3 regions of the Priestia sp. RMT2NF4 genome follow, and region 2 is predicted to be linked to each of the others. Evidence: riboswitches for the same ligand, from Rfam matches in the RefSeq annotation. Region 2 holds a riboswitch; each other region holds the start of a gene.
What was found. Region 2 has a riboswitch for cobalamin ahead of ACMX9J_RS25330 (sodium:proton antiporter). Riboswitches for the same ligand answer to the same signal wherever they lie in the genome.
Positions count from the first base shown of each region.

Region 1: another riboswitch for cobalamin. It lies ahead of ACMX9J_RS00775 (ABC transporter substrate-binding protein); the one in region 2 lies ahead of ACMX9J_RS25330 (sodium:proton antiporter).
Region 3: another riboswitch for cobalamin. It lies ahead of ACMX9J_RS05760 (cobyric acid synthase); the one in region 2 lies ahead of ACMX9J_RS25330 (sodium:proton antiporter).

Region 1 covers NZ_JBLQZO010000001.1:161,500-168,154, reverse strand. The annotation lists gene ACMX9J_RS00795 (bifunctional adenosylcobinamide kinase/adenosylcobinamide-phosphate guanylyltransferase) at 1-239, opposite strand, end outside; gene cobD (threonine-phosphate decarboxylase CobD) at 236-1,315, opposite strand; gene cbiB (adenosylcobinamide-phosphate synthase CbiB) at 1,290-2,276, opposite strand; gene ACMX9J_RS00780 (adenosylcobinamide amidohydrolase) at 2,281-2,889, opposite strand; gene ACMX9J_RS00775 (ABC transporter substrate-binding protein) at 2,978-3,937, opposite strand; cobalamin riboswitch at 4,196-4,329, opposite strand; gene ACMX9J_RS00770 (thioredoxin family protein) at 4,420-4,734, opposite strand; gene ACMX9J_RS00765 (YpjP family protein) at 4,923-5,525, opposite strand; gene ACMX9J_RS00760 (class I SAM-dependent methyltransferase) at 5,905-6,655, opposite strand, start outside.
Region 2 covers NZ_JBLQZO010000010.1:91,738-98,392, forward strand. The annotation lists gene ACMX9J_RS25320 (DoxX family protein) at 234-656, shown strand; gene ACMX9J_RS25325 (M20 family metallopeptidase) at 724-1,887, opposite strand; gene ACMX9J_RS25330 (sodium:proton antiporter) at 2,119-2,916, opposite strand; cobalamin riboswitch at 3,049-3,232, opposite strand; gene ACMX9J_RS25335 (organic hydroperoxide resistance protein) at 3,338-3,757, opposite strand; gene ACMX9J_RS25340 (undecaprenyl-diphosphatase) at 3,909-4,502, opposite strand; gene ACMX9J_RS25345 (ABC transporter ATP-binding protein) at 4,649-5,581, opposite strand; gene ACMX9J_RS25350 (ABC transporter permease) at 5,583-6,266, opposite strand; gene ACMX9J_RS25355 (DUF418 domain-containing protein) at 6,302-6,655, opposite strand, start outside.
Region 3 covers NZ_JBLQZO010000001.1:1,127,910-1,134,564, reverse strand. The annotation lists gene ACMX9J_RS05780 (glucose 1-dehydrogenase) at 15-764, shown strand; gene ACMX9J_RS05775 (nitroreductase family protein) at 1,035-1,682, shown strand; gene ACMX9J_RS05770 (APC family permease) at 2,106-3,677, shown strand; gene ACMX9J_RS05765 (YdcF family protein) at 3,736-4,299, opposite strand; cobalamin riboswitch at 4,447-4,627, shown strand; gene ACMX9J_RS05760 (cobyric acid synthase) at 4,719-6,245, shown strand; gene ACMX9J_RS05755 (FecCD family ABC transporter permease) at 6,451-6,655, shown strand, end outside.

The sequences.
Region 1 (6,655 bases), on a different contig from region 2:
TCATCACTTCGAAGGTTTGGAAGAATTTGTTGTAAATCTACAGACTGCTCGATCGTTACCCAAGGCGTGTTCGCCGCTTGACGTTCTGCTTGATGAAGCTGGATACGTTTTTGCATTTCACTATCTGTTTGCCGGCTTGTGGCAATATAAACAGCGCGCTTTGTACAAAAAGTTTGAACCATGTTCTCCGCTGCATGTGATTTGCCGCTTCGAACCCCTCCGCTAATAAAGATGATCATATTTCATCGAGTCCTTGTTTGATTACGTTAAGTAAATAGTCATTTTCTTCTTTCGTTTTCACAGCCAAACGGATATAGCGTCCATTTAAAAATGGGAAGTTTTCAGTATGCCGAGCTACCACACCGCGGCTTGCTAAATAGATAAGCCAATCGCGCGTTTTAATAGAAGACGGAACGCTGCAAAGATAATAGTTTGTTTGAGACGGAGAAACCAAAAGCCCCCATTCTTCTAGTTGACTCAAGATCCGTTTTCGTTCTTGTTTAATATAATATACGGTTTTTTTCACAAAATCTTTTTCATCTACACATATCATCCCTACTTGCTGCGACAATCCATTTACACTCCAAGGAGGTTGTTTTTTAGACATCTTGCTAATGATTTTTTCATTTGCCAAAATATAGCCAAGGCGAAGCCCCGCAATATTAAACATCTTTGTCATCGAACGCACAACAATGAGATGTTCATAGTTTAGAATAAGAGAATCAAATGAAGGCTGATGTTCGACAAAATCAATAAATGCTTCATCAATTATTAAGTATGTACCATGATGAGCAGCAGCTTTTACTACTTTCATCCATTCCTCGTGACTATACATAACGCCCGTTGGATTATTTGGGTGACAAATCCATAGTACTTTTATATCCGGAAGAATACTCATAATCAACTCTATATCCCAGCTCCAGCCATTTTCTTCAGCTAAAGGAACGTATGTCACTTCACATCCATACGCTTTACTTGCCTGTTCGTATTCGACAAACGTCGGCTGTACAATCCCCGCTTTCTCTCCTGAAAATAAAGAAGCAATAAGGAAAAACGCTTCAGCGGCCCCATTTGTGGGCAGCACTTGGGCAGCGGAAACATGATGATGAGCTGCAAGTTTATTTTTTAGTTCTGTTACTTCAGGATCAGGGTAACTAAACGCAGCTTCCTTGAATTCGTTCCACTTTTCGTGAAGAACAAGGGGAGCCCCTAAAGGATTTGTGTTTACGCTAAAGTCTTTTAGATGCGACAAATTCTCGGCCCCTATTGCTTTTAAAAAGACATTGGGGTTAGCTCCATGTGTAGGTAATAGCACTAATAACTCCTCCTAACAAAAGATAGAATAACCACGTAGCATAGACCGTCCTTTTCATAATGAAAACAGCTTGTTCAATATGACCGGCTTGCAGGGGAATGAGTGGTTCGCCCATTTTTGCACGATTAGATTCTATGCCTTTATATGTATTAAGCCCGCCGAGTTGAATACCTAAAAGGGCAGCCACTGCACTTTCCCCGTATCCGCTATTTGGACTTGGATGCTTCTTAGCATCGCGCTTAATCAAACTCGTTACATGCCAAAGAGAATATTGGCTTTTTGCTACATTAACAGCGGTCATTACCACTGCAGTTAACCGACTTGGAATATAGTTTAATACGTCATCGGTTTTTGCACTAAAATAGCCGAACAGAAAGTAGCGGTCATTTTTATACCCAACCATTGAATCGCATGTGTTAATAGCTCGGTAAAAAAAGGCTAGGGCTCCTCCTCCTATAAATGCATAAAAAAGCGGAGCTGTAATACCATCACTTGTATTTTCAGCCACGGTCTCTACCGTCGCTCTGGCAATTTCTCCTTCTGATAAACGATCCGTATCTCGTCCCACAATCATGCTTACTTCATATCTAGCTTTCTCCATATCTCCTAGCTGAAGCGGCTTTTGCACCTTATAAGCAGCTTCGCTTAAGGAACGAGTGGATATAGTAGTCGCAATCATTACGCCCTCTACTAAAACACCTAGTATAAAATGAACTCCGTACAAAGCATGAAGGAATAAAAAAGGAATAACTCCTGCGAGCACCACCATACTTATCACAAGAAGCAATCCTTTGAATCGTTTTCCTGCGCCTTTATTTAATCTGGAATCCATCCAATAAATCCACTTGCCAAACCAGCGAACGGGATGCGGCCAATTTTCTGGGTCACCTATGATTCGGTCAATGAGTAGAGCAATCGTCATGGCTGTCAGGTGTGCAATCATCGCTTGTGCAATACTCATTTCTTCACCTCTTTTCCTTAAGTGCCTGCTCTAAGCTTATTTTTACCAGCTTGGCTACCGCTTGACCTAAAGCGGTCATAGAGCCTGCATATTCATATAATGGTCCTTGCTGAGACGCTGCAACTGAGATACTGTCCGTAGATGTTCCCGTAGCAATCGTCTTTGTAGCTGGATCTATGACACCCAGCTGTGACAGCGTTTTTGTTTTGGCTTCTGTAGCGGCAATAAAAAGCTGTAAAAACGCCGCATCCGTAAGCCTGCCTTCCACGAAAAAAAACATATTAATTGTACCGGGAGAGGAATAGAAAGGGACAGCTTCGTCAGCTGTAATATCCACTGCGTTTCCTACTCCAGCCGTTATCACGGAAGCTACTCTTACTCCGTAGCCTTCATAACAGTAAACCGCTCTTTCTTTTAACCAAACCGCTGTCATCAACCCTACGATTTGCTCATGGCGCACATTTTCTTTCATCAAATATTGCTCATACTCTAAAGAAGGAGTATCTGAATAATAGTCTTTATGAACAAATCGATTGTAAAAGGTGTCCGTTTCCATGATGCCTGTTCCTAAAACGCCTGAGCTGTATGTTTTATAAGAAGTCTCGGTTTTCATGATTAAAAGCTCAGGCCGTTCTTCAATTTTAAGATGTGAAAAGGGACCAATCCCCTTTTCAATTCGAACTGGAATATGGTCCCTCTTTTTATTTATTGTACACCTCAGGGTATACTGCTTTTGCTAAGTCCTCTAAGCCATCTACAATACGAGGTCCTAAGCGGTTGATTTTGTTTTGATCAACCTTTTCGATGTTCCCCTCTTTTACAGCAGTCATGCTGCTCCAAGCGGGACGCTTCATAATCTCATTTTTGTCTGCATCATACGTTGCGATAATAACGTCAGGGTTTAACTTAACAACTTGCTCTTCAGAAAACTTAACCCAACCCTTTTCACTAGCCGCTACGTTATCAGCACCGATCATAGTAAGCATTTCGTTCATGAACGTACCTTTTCCTGTTGTATAAATCTCAGGAGCTCCCGATACCTCTATCCATACTTTTTTACGATTTTCTTTTGAAATCGTTTTTGCTTTTTTCTCAATTGAAGCTACTTTTTCTTTCATGTCTTTAATTGTTTGATTAGCTTCTTTTGTTTTACCCGTTAATTTACCAATTTGCGTAATAGAATCATAAACCGTATCAAACGTTGTTGAATCTTTTACAACAAATACCGGAATACCCGCACTTTCAATTTGTTTAAATACTTCATCTGAAACGCCCATACTTGAAGCGTGTGCCAGCACTAAATCAGGATTTAAAGCAATAACTTTTTCTGCATTAACGTTCATATCTCCCACCTGCGCTTTTTTCTTTACGCTTTTAGGATAATCATCGTTGCTTGTGACACCGACTAATTCTTTTTCAAGGCCAAGGGCATATACAATCTCCGTATTACTTGGCATTAATGAAACAATTTTCTTAGGCTGTGTTTTCAACGTAATTTCTTTATCACGCGCGTCTTTTACCTTCACTGGAAACGCAGCTTGTGACGTTTGTTCTGTATCTTGCTTCGTTTTTTTATCACTGTTGCTTTGGCTGCCTGCACCGCATGCAGCAAGTACGATGACTAACAGCGCAATAATGGAATACGAAAGCCATTTTTTCATCTAAATACTCCCCCTATATATTGTTCATTGTGAATACGAAACCTCCACGTTAAAGAAAAAGCAAATGATCATGCAAAAAGCAGCGCTATCCCGTTTTTTCCGCTTTGACTATGTATACTGCTCGGCAGCAGCTTCAAAATAAAAAAGCTTTACTTTCAATTGAAAGCAAAGCAGGTAACGTCAAGATAAGCAGGAAAAGAATCCGTTCACTATACTTGATATGTATGTTCATTACCCTGCTTCACCCTTCCTCGAAGGTTTCACAGCTAACAATAAGGCAGGTCTCCTGACTTACGCACAAAGCGCTTACAGTGGCGGGACCGCGCTGGTTTTTCACCAGACTTCCCTTTTCACTCAATCTTTAAATTGAGACCTTATTGCTTTACGATTATTCACTTGTCCTAGTATACCCCACTCATCGAAAAATGGAAATAGCCATTCTCACAAAAAAAGCTGCGAGAATGCTCTCGCAGCTTAGGGAATTAAAGAGTTGCTAAAAATTCACGGACCGCTTCAGGCGTTTTAGCATTTGCACTGTGCAGGTGCGCAATTTTTTCACCGTTTTTATATACAAGAAGAGAAGGAATACCCATTACATTGTTTTCAGCAGAAAGTTCTTCAAACTCATCCTTGTCAATTTTAAACCATGCTTTATCTGTATTTTCGTCAACGATTTCATCAATAAACATATCCAAACGTTTGCAATCAGGACACCACGTTGTCGTAAAAATCCCAACGCTTAGTGTTTCATTCTTAATTTGTTCGCGAAATTGTTTTTCTTCCGTAAATTGTTTCATTGTGTTACCTCCAGCGTCTATTCGTTCCTTCCTACAATTCTATAGTAAGAAGTCTGACTTCATTATAAACGATTTTTTTATCGTTGTGCTAATGTTTCAGCTTATTTAGACCATAACGGTTTTAGACGTAAAAAAATGCTAGCTTAAAAAAGCTAACATTTCGAAATTGTAGAATGTTGTGTCTATTATCAGCTGAACCACTTAGGCGGCATGTTTCGGTTCCAATAAATTTTCCCTAAATCATAATGCTTTTGAAAATTATCTGCGGCCGCATGATAGTGAAAATTAAACCAGTATCCATCTTTTGGAGGATTTTCACGCCGTACATGAAACCGTATTAAGTCCTGACCGGTTTCCCGGTCATATACATGGAAAATCTTTTCACCGTAGCCAGCAGCAGGGTGCTCGCTTATCTCGAGATTCTGAATTGACTGTTCACGTTCAGTGCCAATGTCGGTCAGCACTTCTTCAATTTTAGGTAACACTGCTTGACGAAATTCATCTTCAATGACAGGACCAATTTTTGTTCCGAATTTTTCCACTGACTGTTTTTCAGCTGATTCCATTGCATACGTAACAAATGATGAAACGTCTTCATATTTTGGTTCTTCATATGGCAAATGAATATCTTCTATAACAGCTGTGACAGGAGTTGTTTCTCTTACATACCCTGCTTTATGTTGCTTGTCCGCTTTTGCATCATCAACGTATAAATATTCTGGTGGAGTGACAAGCCCAAATGTAAATACTGTAATAAATACAATTAGCATTCTTTTTATCCATCTAGGCATTCGTATCTTTCCTTTCTCATCTTTTCCCATATGGTCTTTTCATATTGTAAAATTCATTATCATAACTCACTAGGTATTGTAACATACTTATTAATTTTTTACCTATATTTGCTTATTCATTTATGCTGTCTACGGGCATTTGACGACTTTTCAGTTACCACCTTCCTTCTTCTGTTTGAGGTTGTCACACCGAGCGGAAACCTATACAAGATATTCCTTTTTTGCTGGATGCTTAAACACAAAAGTATTTTTATGTTCAAAAATATATCATACTTTTATGAACTTTAGATGAAATTCATAAAAAAACTTCCAAAACTTTTTAATTCCTAAAAGGTTTTGGAAGTCTTTTCAATGAGCGTAATTAATTTTACTTTTTTGGTTATTTTTGTATATCAATTGTCCCGTAATGAAATTTTGATGTTTTTCGTTTTTGCACAGTAAATCCATGCTCTTTAAAACGACTGCTTTTCCAATGATCTTTTAGCACGACCTTTTGTTTGGCTACTCTTTTTGCTTCTTGTATAGCCATTGGCGTCAGCGTGGTATACAGTGCTATTGCTTTAATACCGTTAATTCCATTCGATTCCTCAATTTGTTCTTGAAACATAGGATCAAAGTAGACAACATCAAAAGAATTATCTTCACAACACGCCAAAAACGATTCAAAATTTTGATGAACCACGTTTATACGCTTCATTGCATCATTCAACTCTTGTACGTCACTTTCCCAATTTAAAAGTCCTTGTTTGACTAAATAAGCTACATAGCGGTTGCCTTCTAGTCCGACAACTTTCCCGCTTTTCCCTACCGCTGCGCTCGCCATCATACTATCCGATGCAAGACCAAGTGTACAGTCAAGCACGCTCATTCCGTTTTCCAAACTAGCGGCTTCAATAAACGGATCACGTTCTCCGCGCAGCCATCTCTTCACTCTAAACATAGCGGAATTTGGATGAAAAAAAATAGGTTCTTCTTCATTTTGGACGTGCAATTCTACTCTATTTTTACCGACAACCAGCACGTCTGCCGCTTCAAGATTTTGAAGATCTGCGACAGATTTCTTCTCTCTTGTTACAAAAGGTATACTTAAATCAGCGGCTACTTGTTTGGCTTTTATAATCATCTGTTCA
Region 2 (6,655 bases):
AATTAAAGGATTTTTCAAGTACCCTTCAGAAATTTTTTGTATGCCAAATGGTCTAATTTTATATTTTTACTTGACTGGGGACAAACATCACACTACAATGTGTAGTGTGATGTTCATAATGTTGTAAAATTATCCAAATAAGAAAGACTTTATTTAATTGCTACATTTCTTTTTACGGGCTTTTACACTACATAATGTAGTGTTTTTCAAATACACTTAAAGGAGGAAGTAAAGTGAATAAAAACGTCGAAATTGGTTCGCTTATTATTCGTTTAGTATTAGGTTTTACATTTTTAGTACACGGCTTTCAAAAATGGCAAGGGGGAATTGAAAATACAGTAGGGTTCTTCGATAGCTTAGGAATCCCTGGTTTCATGGCATATATTGTGGCAACAATTGAACTTGTAGGTGGGGTTCTGATTATTCTTGGTCTAGCAACAAGAGTCGTAGCTGCTTTATTTGTGGCAGTTATGCTTGGCGCTATTTTTACAGCCAAGCTTAAAAGCGGATTCGTTGGCGGGTTTGAGTTTGATATTGCCTTAATTGCCATGTCTGCTCACCTATTTCTTGCAGGAAGCCAGTTCCTTGCTCTTGATAAAGTGGTATTTAAAAAGAAAGAAACTGCTTTTTCTCTTCAAGAAGAAAGCAGTAAATAAAAAAGAAAGCTTATACTCTCCCACTATAAGCTTTCAGGTTAGTCCCGCCGTTTGAGGCGGGCTTTTTTTATATTTGAAGCAGCAAATTCGCAAATAAAGAAGAACGCTCGGACAACGTATCAATTTGAATATGTTCATATTCTGCATGTATTCCTTTTCCGCATGCTCCTAATCCATCCAACGTGGGAATGCCAATGGCCGCTGTAAAATTGCCATCACTTCCGCCTCCAACAGCTGCTTCTTCTAATTTCATACCCAGTTTGGCCGCAATTGACTGAGCGCATTCAAATAACTCTTCCGTTTGTTTAGACTTAACCATTGGAGGACGGTTCATGCCTCCTGTTACTTCAATCTTAATCCCTTTTAAAATGGGCGTTAAATTCAAAATAATATCCGTCATACGTTTTGCTTCTTCTTCTGTAGAAACACGTAAATCCACGTGCGCTTCTGCATATTCCGGCACTACATTTGTACCGCTGCCTCCGGTAAATGTCCCAACGTTCACCGTTGTACCTTTTTCATAATCGGTTAAGCTCTGCAGAAAAATCACTTGGCGCGCTAGCTCTTCAATAGCATTGATTCCTTCTTTGTGGTGATTACCAGCGTGGGCTGCTCGTCCCCACACCTTTACGGTGAAAATCCCCGCTCCTTTACGCGACGTTTTTAACGCACCTGAACCCGCCACCGCAGGTTCTGCTACTAGCACTGCTTCACTTCTTTGTGCTTCTTCTTCTATATATTTTTTAGAGGAAATTGATCCAATCTCTTCATCTGAATTGCAGAAAAACACAATTTTTTTATCCATTTCTAAGCCGAGCTCTTGAATCGCTTTAATTGCCCATATTGATTGCACAATGCCGCCTTTCATATCTAAAATTCCCGGACCATAAAGCTTGTTTCCTTCTGTTCTTAGACTCAGCCTTCCCTTTTCCCATACCGTGTCAAAGTGACCGATAATTAAAAGCTGCTTCTCTCCTTCTCCAATCGTAAATTTCAAGTGGTTTCCTACTTCTTTTTCTTCTATGATTTCATACCCTACGCCTAAACGCTTCTGAAACAGCTGCGTTAAATACATTCCACACTGATCGACTAACTCTTTACTGTAGGACGGTGATTCTTTTTTCACAAATCCAACTAAATCTTCGAGCATCTCTTGTTCATGTTCTTTTAAATAACTAAATACGCTTTGTTCTACCATTACCTGACTCAAATCAATTCCTCCTCCAAACAACCCCTGCTGCTTGTGCATTCACTGCTTTTATTTATCGTACGTATGAGTATGTTCTACGTTTCACATAACGACCTTAAATTATCCTTAATTATAATGGTTTTCAGACAATTTTCCATCCTTAAAATACAGATAATACTTTAACTTATTCATAACCGACCGAAAATAGCCATAAACTTCAACAAATTTATACAAAAAAGCTTCAATCTTCAACAGATTAAAGCTTTCATTTTATTAATTGACATTTATTTTGATATTTTTCCCTTTTGACTTCACACTTACAAAAACAAACATAGACACTAAAAAAACAAACAAAATAACGCCAACCATTTCAAAGTTTACTTCGGCCCATGGATTAAAGAAAGTGAATGCTAAGTAGAAGGACACCCCGTATGCGAGGATAACAATAACCCAGCCCATCAAGCGGGAAGCAGATTGCCCAAACTTACTCGATTCATTCACCATTTTATGTACAATCAGTGAATCGATTGTATCTGTCAGCATCATACCAAACATAAATACTAGTCCTAATAAAAGCGGCGTATATTTGCCTGCGTTCCCTACAGCTAGAGACCACACGGCCGTTTGACTGACCGTTTCAGCGGCTAGGGCAAACAGCGCTCCTACAAGAATAATTAAAAAAGGATTCGTTGTTCCTTTTGCGATTTTCGGAATAAACTTCCCTTTTAACCCGCTCACCTGAAACTCTTCTTCTTTGTTTTTAGTTCGAAGCAAATGATATGTGTTTAATGTCCCAATCAGAAAGAGAGAGATGATAGATACCCAAGATGCAAAATGATCGAAATATGCTGGAAACGTAAAATTCTTCATCACTACGCCCAGCACCCCGGCCGTGACGGCCACCATTCCTCCATGACCTAGTGAAAACAGCGTTCCGACCCACGGGGCAAAACGGCTGCCCATTCGCCAATTATATCGGGTCTGGCCATCAATAAAAGCTAAGTGATCTGCATCTAATCCGTGCCTGATTCCTAATAAAAAGACAAGTAAAAAAACTGATAAACCTTCCATTTCCTACACTCCTTTTTTTAAAATAAAACGTAAAAAAGCCTCAATTCTATAGAAATTGAGGATGTGTCGGCATATGAAAATAAACAGTAATTGCTCACTGCGTACCTTGATACACCGCCTCTTTCCTAGAAGAGTCAAGTGTACAGAATAGGTAGGTCTCCTGGCTTGAGATCATCATTTTCTACCGCCTTCCCCGTTTTGAGTGACGATAAGATAGAAAACTCCCTGCTTACAGTGGCTGGACCGCTCGAGATTTGCACTCGATTCCCTGTTACCTCTTACGCTATGTAAGAGCACCTAAACTGTGCGAATGATTCATTTTCTTCCTCATTATACTAGTACTCCTTACAAATGAATAGAGAAAATTCAAATAAAAAAGCCCTGCTAAGCTTTACATGCTTAGCAGGGCTTTTTAAAGCCATTAAACTACTTCTACCGTTACGTCTACGTTGCCGCTGATTGCTTTTGAATACGGGCAGTATGAGTGGGCTAGGTCTACATATTTTTTAGCTGTTTCTAAATCTAAGCCTTCGATATGAGCTTCAAGCGCTACAGCAATTTTCACTCCTTGATCAGCTTTATCTGGAAGCAGCTGAACCGTAGCTTTTACTTCACTGCTTTTAATTTCTACGTTATGTTTTTTCAACATAAATTCTAACGCACTGTTGAAACAAGCACTGTATCCAGCTGCAAATAGCTGCTCTGGGTTTGTTGCTGTTGTTGCTTCTCCACCAAGCGCTGGAGGTGTTGCAACGTCTAAATTAAAGATATTATCTAAAGAATGAACTTCTCCTGTTCTTCCACCTGTGTTAACGACTGTCGTTTCATATAAAGCTTTCATGTATAAATCTCTCCTCTTTTTTAGTAATTTTATTAAAATTTTTTATTTATCGTTTCTGTGATTTAATTGTACACAATTTAATTTTAAAAAACAAGTGTTAAATACATTAAAAATTTTCCAATAAAAAAAGCCGCGTATATGCGACTTTTTCTTAATAATATTGAGACTGTTCGTCATAAGCTGATTTTCGAAAAATAGACAAGTTGGTAATAGCCCTCATCAGTTTCGTATTAAAAATAACATAATGAATAAACAGCGCCAGCACGCAGCCTAAAACGGCTCCTGTTAACACATCGAATGGATAGTGAACGCCAACCCATACGCGTGAAAATGCAATGAGTGCACCCATGACAACCCACATGCGCCCTGAACGTTTGAAATGCAGCCAGATGGTAAAAGTGATAACTAATGCAGATGTAGCATGATCGCTTGGAAATGAAGAATTCGCGGCGTGATCAATAAGCTGATTCACGTGGTGAGAGATAAACGGACGATCTCGATAAGCAAATAAACTAATCACTTTATTGATAATGACTCCTGTGGCACAAGCACATAAAGCTTGAAATGCTACAACACGGCTGCCGTTTTTATTAATAAGTAAAAACAAGCCGAGTAAAACAATAAGTACATACTGGGCATAATCTGCAAAGAATACCATCAGCGAATCTACAAACTTCACATGCGAGGCGTACTGATTCACCGCATGGAAAATGGTATAGTCTACTGAATTAATAGCTGATAACATAATCGAAATCCTTTCTTATTTTTAAATGTCATTAGCTATCTTATCAGTTTCTGAAGAAAATGAACATGTTTTTGTCAGAAGCTTCCTAACTGGTATTTATAAATAACGTAGTCAGGCTGAGTAGTAAGCCAACAGATTTTTGCCCATTAACTTACTTGCGAATGATCCACGATGTTTTTTTGCAAAAAGATTTCTTCTAAAGAAGGCTCTTCTACGTGAATTTGATAAATATCGATGCCGCATTGAATCAATTCGCGAATAATCAGAGGGATATTTCTCTCTTTTTGAAGCATCACTTTTGTGTACGTGTGATGGTATTCCACGTCCGGACTCACCGTACGGAAAAACTGTTGAATATATTCTTTATGACTGCTTGGGTAAGGATCATGTTTAATCATCACCGTTTTTTTCGCTTGGTATTGAAAACGCAGTTCTTCCATTGTCCCTTCTACTAAAATAACACCATTTTTCATAATCGCTACACGTGTACAAATCTTCTCAACTTCATTTAAATTATGAGACGTCATAAAAATTGTCTTGCCCTGATTTTGAAGTTCTCTTATTAATTCATGAATGTGGAGAGCAGATTCAATATCTACTCCAGAAGTTGGTTCATCTAAAAAGATAAGATCTGGGTCTGTTACAATCGCTTGAGCAATTCCTAACTTCTTTTTCATTCCAAAAGAAAACTTTCCAACTTTCTGATGGTCATGTCCTTCTAATCCTACTTTCTTCAGTACATTACTACAGTGTTCTTTAGAAAAACGATGTCCGTTTATCTTTAAAAAATAGCGCAAATGATTGAGTGCCGTCATCTCATCATAAAAGGTAGCATAGTCAGGAAGCACACCTATTTTCTTCTGAAGCTCTAAATCAATATCACTCTGTCCCAGCAGCGTAAATTCTCCTGCTGAAGGGAATGAAACGCCGGTAAGCATATTAATAAATGTAGACTTCCCTGCTCCGTTTCTCCCTAAAAATCCGTAAATTTCTCCTTGTGGGACTTGCAAATTAATACTATTAACAATTGTTTTAGATCCATACTTTTTAGTTAATTTACTTGTTTCAATAGCATACATATTATACTTCTCTCCTTTTAAAACTCCAAAGTGCCGTACATAAACAGAGTGCTGCAAAAATAAGAAGAACCGTTAAATACCCTTTCTCCAACTTTAAATAGTAGTAAGGTGTCACATACTTAAACCATGCAATGTACGCTTTTGATGAAAATATGCTCCATCCACTCAGTACCGGTAGAACAAACGATAAAATAATTGATAAAAACATAGTATGAGTTGGACTTGGTATTAAAGCTGAAAGCATTAAAACAAATGAAATGATACAAACGGTGAATAGCAGGCACTCTAAAAATATATAAAAAGAAAAATGATGCGAAATAAACGTAATCAGTAGAAATGAAATAGAGATACAAACAAGCCAGAAACAACAAATTCCTAAGAATTTTCCTAGTACAATACGCTCTCTTGATGTTTTGGTAACTAAAAACCTGGCTGTTCTTGTTTTAATTTCTTGATTAATAACATTGTGAGAAAGACTTGAAATAAACAAGGGTCCGAATCCGAGAAGCATCACCAAAATTCCCCCGTTGGCTCCATCTCGAATCTGTGCGCTCGTCAGTTGACCTCCAAGTTGACTAACTAGATGGGCTATTCCATAGGAAGCACCGCATACGATTAAAATAACGATAATTGATTTAACACTTTTAAATAAGCTTTGAAACTCTTTTACACTAATGGCCCACATTTCGAAAATCTCCTTTTAAATAAGTTTGACTGCTATCATCCAACAAAAGGATGATTTATTCCCTCAGGTAAAGCTTTTTTCTCTTTGGGCTTTCCGTTCCAAGAAAAATTTGTCCATATGCGCAGCAGCTTTTCCACCAGTCCAGTTTGAAATTTTTGCACGTACATATAACTTCCGATAAGCTGAATTCCGTAAATACCTATGCAGACAAAAACCCCTGCAATCATGCCGAGCTTTCCGAAATAACCTAATCCATAACCATAAAAAATCGTCGTGCATATAACCGTTTGCATTAAATAATTACTAAGCGATATCCTGCCTACGCTTTCAAAAGCCTTCATCAAAAATGACTTTTCGTATTTCGCATATAGCCAAGCAAAGCCTGCAAT
Region 3 (6,655 bases), on a different contig from region 2:
AAGGAGGAGATGCTATGTCATTTAAAGATTTAGTTGTTGTTGTTACCGGAGCTGCGAATGGAATAGGAAAAGATGTATCACGCACATACGCAAAACAAGGAGCAAAAGTGGTATTGGCAGATGTGGACGAAACCGAAGGCGAGCGTCACGCAGAAGCTATTCAAAGACAAGGCGGAGAAGCCATTTTTGTAAAAACAGACGTCCGAAAAGAAAGCGACATTTTACATCTCGTTGAAAAAACGGTCAGTACGTATGGAACGATACATATTTTGATTAATAATGCAGGCGTTTCCCGCTGGAAATCACCGTATGAGCTAACCGTTGATGAATGGGATGACATTATCAATACGAACCTGCGCAGCGTGTTTCTATGTTCTCGCGAAGCAGCTAAAGTGATGAGGAAAAACGAAAGCGGGGGCTCCATTGTAAACTTAGCTTCTACAAGAGCTTCAATGTCTGAACCAGATACAGAAGCCTATGCTGCTACAAAAGGAGGAATCGTTGCTTTAACTCATGCACTTGCCGTTTCGCTTGGTGATGACAACATCACGGTAAATGCTATTTCTCCAGGATGGATTGAGACATCTGACTACGATGGCCTTCGTGAAATCGATCATACGCAGCATCCGTCTAATCGGGTAGGAACGCCAGCGGATATCTCAAGAGCGTGTATGTACTTAACAAACGCCGAAAATGATTTTGTAACAGGAGCTAACCTCGTAGTAGACGGGGGAATGACGCGAAAGATGGTTTATGAACATTAAGCATCTACGAAAAAAGACTGCCGTATTTAGCAGTCTTTTTTCATATAATCAAGAAAAGAAAAAGATAATAATTTTCGCTTGACAGAACAAAATAATCATTGTAAAGTAAGTTACATAAAGTAATTAAATTTCAATTAATATTTTTTTGGTTTAATATCTCGAATTAGAGATATAAGAATTCATTATATCTTGTTTATCTCCTTTTATCAGGGGGAAGGGTATAAACATGCAATTTAAGCTTAAAAAAACAAACAATTAGGAGTGTGGAAAATGGGTTTTTTAGATAAATTATTTGATAAATCAAGTGATCAACAACAGGTTGGAAAAGATTTTTATGAAGCAATTAAAAACCGACGTTCTATTTATGCAATTGATAAAAATGTAAAAATGTCAGAAGAAAAAATTGAAGAAATTATTAACTTTGCGGTGAAACATACTCCTTCAGCATTTAATTCCCAAAGCGCACGCGTAGTCGTTTTATTTGGCGAACAGCATGATAAAGTGTGGAATATTACGAGAGAAACGCTTCGTAAAATTGTTCCAGCTGAAAATTTTTCAGATACGGATCAAAAAATGAACTTATTCGGAAGCGGCTATGGAACAGTTCTTTTCTTTGAAGATCAAGAAGTAGTTGAAGGGCTGCAAAAGCAGTTCGCATCTTACAGCGAAAATTTCCCGGTTTGGTCTAACCAATCATCAGGCATGCTGCAGCATGTGATCTGGACAGCTCTTGAGCTCGAAGGCCTAGGAGCAACTTTACAGCATTACAATCCATTGATTGACGATGAAGTAAAAGCAGCTTGGAATATTCCAAGTTCATGGAAGCTGATTGCTCAAATGCCATTTGGTAATCCCGTGTCACCTGCGGGTGAAAAAGAATTTCAACCACTAAGTGAACGTGTAAAAGTATTTAAATAAGCAAAAAAAGGCACGGACAACATTATTTTAATTAAAGCAAAATCCGAACGATTCATCGTTCGGATTTTTTTATTGGTATGGCAAGCGTAGGTGTTGCGTATGTAGCTGCTTCTAGCGGTTGATTTCGTTATATCTCAGACCCTTTTTTACGGTAAATAGTTTGAATATTCTTTTATGTTTAACCTAAGAAAAATGCGGTTAAATAGGAGGAGTAGTCCTCAAATCTTCTGTGGAATTTATGCGCTATACATAAGCAATTCAACGATGTTTTACAAAAAAATAAAGTTTTTAACTTGGTTTTTTAGAGAATATTTGTTAACATATCCACTTGTGAGGTCTTAGTAAGAGGAGGATGATGTAAAGAATCCCATATCGGACGCAAGGGCGTAGATATGTGGAGTGGAAATTTTAAAGGAGGATATTATGTCTGATCAAGGAAATCAAGGAAAGTTTAAAAAATCAATATCGTTACTTGACCTAACGTTAATTGGGATGGGAGCTATTTTTGGTTCCGCCTGGTTATTTGCGGTTAGTAACGTAGCGTCAAAGGCTGGTCCAGCCGGAAGTTTTTCGTGGCTGATTGGCGGAGTCATTATTTTACTTATCGGTTTAGTGTATGCTGAACTTGGAGCAGCGCTGCCGCGTACCGGTGGAATTATCCGTTATCCGGTTTACTCACATGGTCATTTAGTGGGTTACTTAATTTCATTCATTACCATTATTGCTTACACAAGTTTGATTGCCATCGAGGTAACGGCTGTACGTCAGTATGTTGCGTTTTGGCTTCCTGGTCTAACTAAACATGGTTCTGAATCGCCTACTACAATCGGCTGGTTATTTCAGTTCGCGTTATTAACGCTATTTTTTATCATTAACTACGTAAGTGTAAAAGCATTTGCTAAGTCAAATGTTATTATATCTGTGTTCAAATATGCGGTTCCTCTTACAATTATCGTCGTGTTAGCTTATCACTTTAAATCAGCTAACTTTACAACTGGCGATTTTACTCCGTTTGGTTTTAATGGTATTCAAGCAGCCATTTCAACAGGTGGCGTTATGTTTGCTTACCTAGGACTTCACCCTATTGTTTCTGTAGCCAGTGAAGTTAAAAACCCGCAGCGTAATATTCCAATCGCGCTCATTATCTGTATTGTACTTTCAGCGATTATTTACACAGCACTGCAAGTATTGTTCATTGGTAACATTCCGGCTGATATGCTATCAGGAGGATGGGGAACAATTCAAGAGCAATTCTCTTTACCATTTAAAGATATTGCACTTATTTTAGGCCTTGGCTGGTTAGTAACGCTTGTTATTTTTGATGCTATTTTATCACCAGGCGGTAACGGGAACATCTTCATGAATACAACTTCTCGTTTAGTTTATGCTTGGTCTCGTAATGGAACACTATTTAAACGTTTCTCAAAAGTAGATAAGAAAACAGGAATTCCACGTGCGTCACTATGGCTATCGTTTGGAATGTCCGTATTCTGGACACTGCCATTTCCTTCTTGGGAAGCGCTAGTAAACGTATGTTCAGTAGCACTTATTCTGTCTTATGCGATTGCGCCAATTTCAGCTGCTGCATTCAGAGTAAATGCAAAAGACCTTAAAAAGCCTTTCAAATTAAAAGGCATGAGCGTTATTGCTCCTGTGTCATTTATCTTCTGTTCATACATCGTATATTGGTCAGGATGGACGACAATTTCTTGGCTTCTAGGATCACAGCTTCTAATGGTTGTTATCTACGTAGCATTTAAGAAATACGTACCAACTGACGTTGTAAAATTTGCACAGCAGCTTAAATCTGCTTGGTGGCTAGTTGCTTATTATATTATTATGCTTGTTATCTCTTACCTAGGCTCATTTGGTGGAGGACAAGGTGTGCTAAGCAACCCGCTTGACTTAATTTTAATTGCTCTTGTTTCAATCGGTATTTTCTACTGGGCGAAATACACGGGTTTACCAAAAGCAGTTATCGATACGGATGATTAATAAAAAACACGGCATGAATTCATGCCGTGTTTTTCGTTTGTATAGGGGTGTACTCTATTTATTTATCAAACAGCCACGTTTTTAAGATAGCAGCATACTCACGAAAGTAGGCTTGAAGTTTAATTGAATTTGGTGTCTTTGCACCTAAAGGATAAACGTCAAAACCTTGACGCTTGGCAATAATAGAGGCGCGAAATAAATGAAAATCACTGCTAACAAGCACGACTTTTTTGTGTTGAATATCAACTTTCTTTTTAGTGAAAGTGAAATTCTCAAAAGTAGAAGTTGACTGATCCTCTTTTATCATTCGATTCTTTTTAATTCCTTCTTTTCGTAGAAAACGATAGGCTGCTTCTGCTTCAGAAATTTCTTCATCGGATCCTTTTCCACCCGTTACGATAACTTTTGTTTGTTTATGAGTCTTTAAATAAGATAAAGCCGTTTTTGCTCGTTCTTTTAAACTAGGAGACATTTGATCTCCGTCTACTTTGGAACCTAAAATGAGCACATAATCTGCTTTTTGCGGAACAGGCTGATGAGCGGTTTGATACATACAAAAAGACATGATTGCTATGTAAAGAACAAGCAAACTAATAAAGATATAAATGATTTTTTTCTTCAACTACGAGCACCTTCCTAGCTATTTCATAAGATGTTTGGAAAATAATTGTTATTATAGCATACGAGACCCAAATAAGTATAAACACAGTAATATATAATAATAGAAGAAAATCGTTATTGTGAATGGTTATAAAATTCGTTACAATAAAGAATAAATGATTTTAAAAGTGCCTCTAAGGAGGATAATAGGGAAATCGGTGTAAATCCGGTGCAGCCCCCGCTACTGTAAATGTGGATGAACCTGCAAAGACCCACTAGTCAAACTAGGAAGGATGCAGAAGTAAAATGAAGCATAAGCCAGGAGACCTGCTTTTAAAAACCCCTTATTTTTCGGTGGGAGAAATAAGTCAAGACAATGTGTTAATGAGCGCATGACCAAACCTTGACTTTTACAGTTAAGGTTTTTTTATGTGATAGGGAGTGGAAAAAGTGAAAAAAGGAAAACCTCTTATGATTCAAGGAACGCACTCAGACGCTGGAAAAAGCATGATTGCTACAGCGTTTTGCCGTATTTTTAAAGAAGACGGCTATCAAACTGCACCGTTTAAATCGCAAAATATGGCGCTTAATTCATACATTACAATGGATGGAAAAGAAATTGGAAGAGCGCAAGGAATTCAAGCTGAAGCGGCTGGAGTAGAAGCAACAACCAATATGAATCCTATTTTAATTAAACCAACTCGTGATCATGAATCTCAAATTGTCGTTCATGGAAAACCGCTTCGTAATATGTTTGCTTTTCAGTATCGGCAAGAATTTTTTAATGAAGGTTTGAACGTTATCACGGAGTCTTATAAAGAGCTTGCCAATCATTATGATCGAATTGTGATTGAAGGTGCTGGAAGTCCTGCTGAAGTGAATTTGAACGATCGGGAACTGGTAAATATGCGCGTAGCAAAGATAGCCCAAGCCCCTGTTGTGTTAGTAGGAGACATTGATAAAGGAGGGGTTTTTGCGAGTCTGGTGGGTACTCTTCAATTGCTTCCAGATGAACATAAACCTAGAGTAATTGGAGTGTTAATCAATAAATTCCGAGGAGACTTAGAGCTTTTAAAACCGGGGTTGAAGTGGTTTGAAGAATACACGGGAGTTCCGGTACTAGGAGTGATTCCTTATATGCACGACGTGGAAATTGACGCTGAAGATTCGCTATCACTCAGAAATTACTCAACGCTTGTAAATCCGTTAAAAGAAATCGATATTGCGGTTATCTCGTATCCTCGCATCTCAAATTTTACAGACATTGATCCTCTAAGCTTAGAAGAAGACTGTCATGTGAGACTTGTAACCAAGCCATCACAACTAGGTACGCCTGATTTAATTGTTTTACCAGGAAGCAAAAATACGATTGAAGATGCGCAGTTTTTACAAGAAAGCGGCCTGGCTCTAGCCATTAATCAAGTCTTGAACGCAACGAACGCTCACGTTATTGGCATCTGCGGGGGATATCAAATGTTAGGCGAGACAATTACGGACCCCGATGCAGTAGAGTCCCGGATTGAATCTATTAAAGGGCTGGGTTTGCTTCCAGTGGAAACCGTTATGACAACCAGCAAAAAAACAGAAAGAGTTTCTGGATATGTTCAGTTAGAGAGTGAGAAGGTTTCGATTGAAGGCTATGAAATTCATATGGGAAAGACGGTTTCTAAAAGCATGACGAAAGCCTTTGCGGTGGTAGATGATCAAAAAGAAGGAACGGTTAAAGACAACATCATTGGCACGTATGTTCATGATGTGTTTCATAACGATGCTTTGCGCAGAGCTTTGCTTAATCAAATTCGTAAACATAAAAAATTGCCGCCTATTACGGATACATTCAACAGTCGCCTGCAAAAAGAGGAGTCTTTTTCAAAAGCAGCAGCATATGTGAGAGAAGCTATAGATATGGAAAAGCTGTATCATTTAATAGACAACTATAAAAGCCCGGAGCAAGCACAAAAAGTGTAGCTTGTAGAGGTTTTCGCTTGTTTTTTCACCGAGAACTTTAGTACGCTATTCTACGTTGCCTAGTTCAACAGTCTAGCACTCGTAACAAATAAAAGATGATTGTTTCCAATACTATGTAGGATGGAAACATGGTTTATGGACAGGAAAATGAATGGTTAATGTAATGTAAAACATCACGCCTCGTTTCCTAGAGGAGCTGAAAGTATTGATTTTTAAACGTATTTTTTTAAACAAAGCATCTATTTTATACATAGTCAGTTTATTTATTGTATGTACTTCGGTGATTATGGGAGTATTTATTGGTACAGTTTCGTTAACCGTAGGAGATACAATCAAAATTATTATTGGCCACCTTACCGGACTATCCTTATATCACGGTCCAGAAAACATGGATTTAATCATTTGGCAAA